One region of the Streptomyces sp. NPDC046860 genome, then DNA from elsewhere that is predicted to be linked to it. Evidence: riboswitches for the same ligand, from Rfam matches in the RefSeq annotation. Region 1 holds a riboswitch; the other holds the start of a gene.
What was found. Region 1 has a riboswitch for glycine ahead of gcvP (aminomethyl-transferring glycine dehydrogenase). Riboswitches for the same ligand answer to the same signal wherever they lie in the genome.
Positions count from the first base shown of each region.

Region 1 (3,835 bases):
CGTTGTCAGTGGCGTGGTGCAGCATCGGACCTGTGAGAGACGCGCCCACCATCCTCCATCTCGACATGGACGCCTTCTTCGCCTCGGTCGAGCAGGCGTCCAAGCCGAGCCTGCGGGGAAAGGCCGTGGTCGTGGGCGGGATCGGGCCGCGCGGGGTGGTGGCCACCGCGTCGTACGAGGCACGGGTGTTCGGCGTGCACTCGGCCATGCCCACCGCCCAGGCGCGGCGGCTCGCGCCGAACGCCGCCTACCTCACGCCCCGCTTCGCGCTCTACCGCTCGATCAGCGACCAGGTGATGGCGCTGCTGCGGGAGTTGTCCCCGCTGGTGGAGCCGCTGAGCCTCGACGAGGCGTTCGTGGACCTGGAGGCCGGCGGCACGGCCTGGGACGAGGCCTCGGCCCGGGAGGCGGGAGTGCGGCTGCGCGCGGACATCAGGGCGGTGACGGGGCTGACCGGGTCGGTGGGGCTCGCCGCGTCCAAGATGCTCGCGAAGATCGCCTCGGAGCGGGCCAAACCCGACGGCCTCGTGCTCATCGAACCCGGCACCGAGCGGGCCCTGCTGGCGCCCATGCCGGTGCGGACCCTGCCCGGCGTCGGCCCCGCCACCGGCGACCATCTGCGGCGCGCCGGGATCACCACCGTCCTGGAACTGTCGGAGGCCGGCGAGGACGAACTGGTCCGGCTGCTCGGCAAGGCGCACGGCCATTCGCTGTACGCGATGGCGCTCGCCCGTGACGACCGGCCCGTGGTGGCCGAGCGGGAGGCCAAGTCCGTCTCGGTCGAGGACACCTACGCGGTGGACATCCACGACCGGCTGCGCATCGGCCTGGAGGTCCGCCGGCTCGCCGACCGGTGTGTACGGCGGCTGCGCGGGGCCGGACTCTCCGGGCGGACCATCGTGCTGAAGGTGCGGCGGTACGACTTCTCCACCCGGACCCGCTCCGAGACGCTGCGGGGCCCGACGGACGACCCCGCGGTGATCCGAGAGGCGGCCGCGCGGCTGCTGGACTCCGTGGACACCACCGGCGGGGTGCGGCTGCTCGGCGTCGGCGTCTCCGGGCTGGCCGACTACACCCAGGAGGACCTGTTCGCCCAGGCGGCGGGCGAGCCGGCCGAGGAGACCCCCGAGGAGAGCGCCCCCGACTTCGGTCCGCTCAAGCCCGAGCCCGCCGGGCCGGAGTGGCGGGCGGGCCAGGACGTGCGGCACCCCGAGTACGGCCATGGCTGGGTGCAGGGCAGCGGGCTGGGGCGGGTCACCGTGCGCTTCGAGACCCCGCTCTCCGGGCCGGGCCGGGTACGGACGCTGCGGGCCGACGACCCCGGCCTGACACCGGCCGACCCGCTGCCGCTGGTGGCGCGGGAGAGCGGGCCGGAGGAGGAGACCGGGGAGGGCGGCGGATGAGGGAGGCTCAGGACTCCTCGGCGCCCGCGACCTTGCCGAAGTCGCGGTCCGGGGTGGTCCGGGCGGAGGGGCCCACGTCGAGCCCGTAGTGGTGGTAGAGCTGGAGCTCCTGCTCGGGGGAGAGGTGACGGCCCACGCCGAAGTCGGGGGCGTCCTTGATGAGGGCGCGTTCGAAGGGGACGCGCAGCGTGCCCTCGACCAGCTCGCTGGGCTCCAGCGGGACGAACGCGTCGCGGGAGAAGAGGCCGGTGCGCACGGCCGCCCACTCCGGGACGCCGGTCGCGTCGTCGAGGTACACCTCGTCTATGGTGCCGATCTTGGTGCCGTCGCGGTCGAACGCCTTGCGGCCGATCAGGCTGCGCGGATCGATGTCGGTCTGCACGATCCCTCTCCCTCCACATGGTCGCAACTCATCCGTAGGCACTACGAAAGAGCAGAATCAGCCCGGCGGCCACTCGAACGCCGCGCTGATGACCCCGCTGGTACGCTGAACACGGCTGCTGACCCCGTGCGGGAGAGTCCTCCGAGCAATGCGGAGGCGCCGAAGGAGCAACTCCTCCCCGGAATCTCTCAGGCACCCGTACCGCACGGACGAGGTCACTCTGGAAAGCAGGGCGGGCGCCCACGGCTCCCGCTCTCACCGACGGTGAAAGCCGGGTTCCGCAGGTTCCCGGCGAAGCTCTCAGGTAAGAGATGACAGAGGGGGAGGCCGGTGGGCACCCGCGCCGTGGTGCCCTCGCAGGTCGCAGCGACCAGGAGGCCTCCGCACATGACCGCCCCTCGCACTCCGCTCACCGAGCTCGAAGCGGGTATCCCCTTCGAGCAGCGCCACATCGGGCCCGACCACGAGGCGCGCGCCAAGATGCTCGCGCAGGTCGGCTACGGCTCCCTCGACGAGCTGACCGCCGCCGCGGTGCCGGATGTGATCAAGAACGCCGACGCGCTCGACCTGCCCGGTGCCCGCACCGAGGCCGAGGTGATCGCCGAGCTGCGCGGTCTCGCCGACCACAACCAGGTCCTCGGCTCCATGATCGGCCTCGGCTACCACGGCACCTTCACCCCGCCGGTCATCCTGCGCAACGTCATGGAGAACCCCGCCTGGTACACGGCGTACACGCCGTACCAGCCGGAGATCTCCCAGGGCCGCCTGGAGGCCCTGCTGAACTTCCAGACGATGGTCGCCGACCTCACCGGGCTGCCCACCTCCGGCGCCTCCCTGCTGGACGAGGGCACCGCCGCCGCCGAGGCGATGGCGCTGTCCCGGCGCATGGGCAAGAACAAGAAGGGGCTCTTCCTGGTCGACGCGGACACCCTGCCGCAGACCATCGCCGTCATCCAGACCCGCGCCGAGCCGGCCGGTGTCGAGGTCGTCGTCGCCGACCTGAGCGACGGCATCCCGGCGGACATCGCCGCCCGCGACATCACCGGCGTCCTGCTCCAGTACCCCGGCGCCTCCGGTGCCGTACGCGACCTGAAGCCGGTCGTCGAGCAGGCGCACGGGCTGGGCGCCCTCGTCACCGTCGCCGCCGACCTGCTCGCGCTCACCCTGCTCACCTCGCCCGGCGAGCTGGGCGCGGACATCGCCATCGGCACCACCCAGCGCTTCGGCGTCCCCATGGGCTTCGGCGGGCCGCACGCCGGCTACATGGCCGTGCACGAGAAGTTCGCCCGCAGCCTGCCCGGCCGCCTGGTCGGCGTGTCCGTCGACGCCGACGGCCACCGCGCCTACCGCCTGGCGCTCCAGACCCGCGAGCAGCACATCCGCCGCGAGAAGGCCACCAGCAACATCTGCACCGCGCAGGTGCTGCTCGCCGTCATGGCCGGCATGTACGCCGTCTACCACGGCCCCGACGGCCTGCGGACCATCGCCCGCCGCACCCACCGCTACGCCACGATCCTCGCCGAGGGCCTGCGCGCCGGCGGGGTCGAGCTCGTGCACGGCGCCTACTTCGACACCCTCACCGCGCGCGTGCCCGGCAAGGCCGCCGAGGTCGTCGCCGCCGCCCGCGAGGGCGGGGTCAACCTGCGCCACGTCGACGCCGACCACGTCTCCCTGGCCTGCGACGAGACCACCAACCGGGCGCAGGTCGAGGCCGTCTTCGCCGCCTTCGGCGTCGAGGGCGACATCGAGGCGCTCGACGGGTCGGCCGAGGACACCCTGCCCGAGGTGCTGCTGCGCACCGACGACTACCTCACCCACCCGGTCTTCCACGAGCACCGCTCCGAGACGGCCATGCTGCGCTACCTGCGCAAGCTGTCCGACCGCGACTACGCGCTCGACCGGGGCATGATCCCGCTCGGCTCCTGCACCATGAAGCTGAACGCGACCACCGAGATGGAGCCGGTCACCTGGCCCGAGTTCGGCGCGCTGCACCCCTTCGCCCCCGCCGAGCAGGCCGAGGGCTACCTCACCCTCATCCGCGAGCTGGAGG
Region 1 is NZ_JBEYXQ010000002.1:455,428-459,262, reverse strand. It holds gene ABZ898_RS05650 (DNA polymerase IV) at 33-1,403, shown strand; gene ABZ898_RS05645 (PRC-barrel domain-containing protein) at 1,411-1,785, opposite strand; glycine riboswitch at 1,905-1,999, shown strand; gene gcvP (aminomethyl-transferring glycine dehydrogenase) at 2,173-3,835, shown strand, end outside.

Region 2 (3,835 bases), on a different contig from region 1:
ATGCGGGCACCCTCCACCGTACGACGCTGGCGCTCCTTGAAGCCCTCCGAGGCCGCGACCTTGAAGGAGACCGCCTTGGCGGCGATCACGTGCTCCAGCGGGCCGCCCTGGAAGCCGGGAAAGACCGAGGAGTTCAGCTTCTTGGCGAAGTCCTTCTTGGCCAGGATGATGCCGCCGCGCGGGCCGCCGAGCGTCTTGTGCGTGGTGGAGGTCACCACGTCCGCGTACTCGACCGGGTTCGGGTGCAGGCCCGCCGCGACCAGACCGGCGAAGTGCGCCATGTCCACCCACAGGTACGCCCCGGCCTCGTCCGCGATCCGGCGGAACTCCGCGAAGTCGAGCTGCCGCGGGTACGCCGACCAGCCCGCGATGATCACCTTCGGGCGGTGCTCCTTGGCGAGGCGCTCGACCTCGGCCATGTCGACCAGGCCGCTCTCCTCGTCGACGTGGTACGCGACCACGTCGAACTGCTTGCCGGAGAAGTTCAGCCGCATCCCGTGGGTGAGGTGGCCGCCGTGCGCCAGGTCGAGCCCGAGGATGGTGTCACCGGGCTGGGCCAGCGCGAACAGCGCCGCCTGGTTGGCGGAGGCGCCGGAGTGCGGCTGGACGTTGGCGTACTCGGCGCCGAACAGCTCCTTGAGCCGGTCGATGGCGATCTGCTCGGCCACGTCGACGTGCTCGCAGCCGCCGTAGTAGCGGCGGCCCGGGTAACCCTCGGCGTACTTGTTGGTCAGGACCGAACCCTGGGCCTCCATCACCGCGAGCGGTGCGAAGTTCTCGGAGGCGATCATCTCCAGGGTCGACTGCTGGCGGCGCAGCTCGGCGTCGACCGCGGCGGCGATCTCCGGGTCCAGCTCGTGCAGGGGCGTGTTCAGGACGTCAGTCATACGGCTTCCGGCTCCTCAGCCTGCGATGTAGGCGGTGTACTCGTCGGCGGTCAGCAGGTCCTCCGGCTGCGCGGCGACGCGCACCTTGAACAGCCAGCCGCCCTCGAAGGGCTCGGAGTTCACCAGCGAGGGGTCGTCCACGACGTCCTGGTTGACCTCGGTGATCTCACCGGAGACGGGGGAGTACAGCTCGGAGACCGACTTGGTGGACTCCAGCTCGCCGCAGGACTCGCCCGCGGTGACCTCGGCGCCGACCTCGGGGAGCTGCACGAAGACCACATCGCCGAGCGCGTTGGCCGCGTGCTCGGTGATGCCGACCGTCGACGCGCCGCCCTCGGCGGCCGACAGCCACTCGTGCTCCTTGCTGTAGCTCAACTGCTGCGGGTTGCTCATGACCAGAATTCTCCTGTACGCGAGGACGTGCTCGTCGGGGGAAAAGGGCTCGAACCGCTGAAGAGCGGGTGAAATGTGCGCAGGGTCACGCCGCGGGGCGGCCGCACCCGGCGCCGGTGTCCTACTTGGCGCGCTTGTAGAAGGGCAGCGCCACGACCTCGTACGGCTCGTGGCTGCCCCGGATGTCCACGCCCACACCCGCGGTCCCGGGCGCCGCGTGCGCGGCGTCGACGTAGGCGATGGCCAGCGGCTTGCCGAGGGTGGGGGAGGGGGCGCCGGAGGTGACCTCGCCGATCACCACGCCGTCCGCGACGACGGCGTACCCGGCGCGCGGCACCCGGCGGCCCTCGGCGACCAGGCCGACCAGGACGCGCGGCGGCTCGGCCTCGGCGCGCTCGGCGGCCTGCGCGAGCGCCTCGCGGCCGACGAAGTCGCCCTCCTTGCCGAACTTGACCACGCGGCCCAGACCGGCGTCGAAGGGCGTCAGCCCGGTCGTCAGCTCGTGCCCGTACAGCGGCATGCCCGCCTCCAGGCGCAGGGTGTCCCGGCAGGACAGGCCGCACGGGACCAGGCCGACGGCGGCGCCGGCCTCCATCAGCGCCTCCCACAGCTGCGGCGCGTGCTCGGGCTTCACGAACAGCTCGAAGCCGTCCTCGCCGGTGTAGCCGGTACGGGCGATCAGCGCGGGCACGCCCGCGACGGTGCCGGGCAGCCCGGCGTAGTACTTCAGGCCGTCGAGGTCGGCGTCGGTGACGGACTTGAGGATGCCGGGGGACTCCGGGCCCTGGACGGCGAGCAGCGCGTAGGCGTCGCGGTCGTCGCGGACCTCGGCGTCGAAGCCGGCCGCGCGCTCGGTCAGCGCGTCCAGCACGACCTGGGCGTTGGAGGCGTTGGCCACCACCATGTACTCGTGCTCGGCGAGGCGGTAGACGATCAGGTCGTCCAGGATGCCGCCGTCGGCCCGGCAGATCATGGTGTAGCGGGCGCGGCCCACACCGACCGAGGCGAGGTCGCCGACGAGGGCGTGGTTGAGCAGCGCGGCGGCCTGGGGGCCGGTCACCGTGATCTCGCCCATGTGCGAGAGGTCGAACAGTCCGGCCCGGGTGCGCACCGCCACGTGCTCGTCACGCTCGGAGCCGTAGCGCAGGGGCATGTCCCAGCCGGCGAAGTCGGTCATCGTCGCGCCGTGCGAGCGGTGCACGGCGTCGAGCGCGGTGTGACGGAGTTCGGTGCTACTCATCGGTCGTCTCCCAGGACAACGGGGATGGGGCGAGGAACGTTCCTCCCCATCTGTCATCGGAACCTGAGAGGTTCGCCATGACCCTCCCCGAGGGGGGTCGTCACGGCTTGCACCTTGGGTGGGGCCACTGCCGTCAGCGGCCCGCTTTTCAGATGTGCCTCGCCCACGCGGTAACGGTGCCTGAGAGATTCAAGGGAGGGACTTGCTCCTTCGGCGCCCCGGCTGGGGACTCTCCCGCGCGGATTCAAACGGCCGGTATGCAGTTGGCGGGCACATCATCGCACGGCCGGGCCCGGCCCTGAAGGGCCCACCGGCTGTGACATGCCCGTAGCCGTCCGGGGACCCAACCGGCGACCTCGCGCATTACCTTCTCTTTACATTGGTTGGGCACCAGATGACTGAAGCCCACAGGGGGAGGACGATCACGGTGAACAGACCCACGGTGTACGCCACGACCACCGGCATCCCGGTGCCGCAGCAGCCCGCGGCGCCCGTCCGCGAGCGCCGGGCCGGGCCGGTGCCGGCCGTCCGCGACCTGCGCGACCGCCCCGGCGGCGGCCCGCGCACCCTGCGCTTCGGCCCCCGCGACCTCGCCGTCGTCACCGGTCTGCCCGGCAGCGGCAAGTCCACCCTCATGCGCCGTACGGTCCCCGGCCACCGCGTCGACTCCCAGGACGCCCGCGACCGCTGGGCCGCCCGCCTCCCCGCCGCCCTCCCCTACGCGCTCTACCGCCCCCTGGTCCGCCTCGCCCACTACGCCGGGCTGCGCAGGGCCCTGCGCAGCGGCGAGGGCGTCGTCGTGCACGACTGCGGCACCCAGCCCTGGGTGCGCGCCTGGCTCGCCCGCGAGGCCCGCCGCCGGGGCGGCGCCCTGCACCTGATCCTGCTCGACGTGCCCGCCGCCACCGCCCGGCAGGGCCAGCGCGAACGCGGCCGGGGCGTCTCCCGGTACGCCTTCCGGCGCCACCGCTCGGTCACCGCCCGCCTGCTGGACGCCCTGGAGCACGGCGAGCGCCCCGCCGGCTGCGACGCGGTGGTCCTCATGGACCGCGCCTCGGCGAACGGCCTGAGCCGGATCGAGTTCGCCGAGTGAACCGCGGCACCCGTACCGGTTAGCCTTCTGCACCACAGCACGACTCCCAGCAGGCGGTAGGCACATGGACTTCCCGGCGGACCTTCCCGCGGACTTCCCGGCACAGGCACACCCCCACCCGCACGGCGGATGGCCCGGCAACGAACTGGAGGAGGTCCTCTCCGCCTCCCTCGGCATACCCGCGGCCGGCGCCCGCGTCGTCGAGGTGCTGGCGCGCAGCTT
Region 2 is NZ_JBEYXQ010000001.1:550,531-554,365, forward strand. It holds gene glyA (serine hydroxymethyltransferase) at 1-887, opposite strand, end outside; gene gcvH (glycine cleavage system protein GcvH) at 903-1,280, opposite strand; gene gcvT (glycine cleavage system aminomethyltransferase GcvT) at 1,402-2,520, opposite strand; glycine riboswitch at 2,679-2,767, opposite strand; gene ABZ898_RS02430 (AAA family ATPase) at 2,948-3,613, shown strand; gene ABZ898_RS02435 (enhanced serine sensitivity protein SseB) at 3,678-3,835, shown strand, end outside.
Region 2: it holds a riboswitch for glycine, as region 1 does, so the genes downstream of both, gcvT (glycine cleavage system aminomethyltransferase GcvT) here and gcvP (aminomethyl-transferring glycine dehydrogenase) in region 1, are expected to answer to the same signal.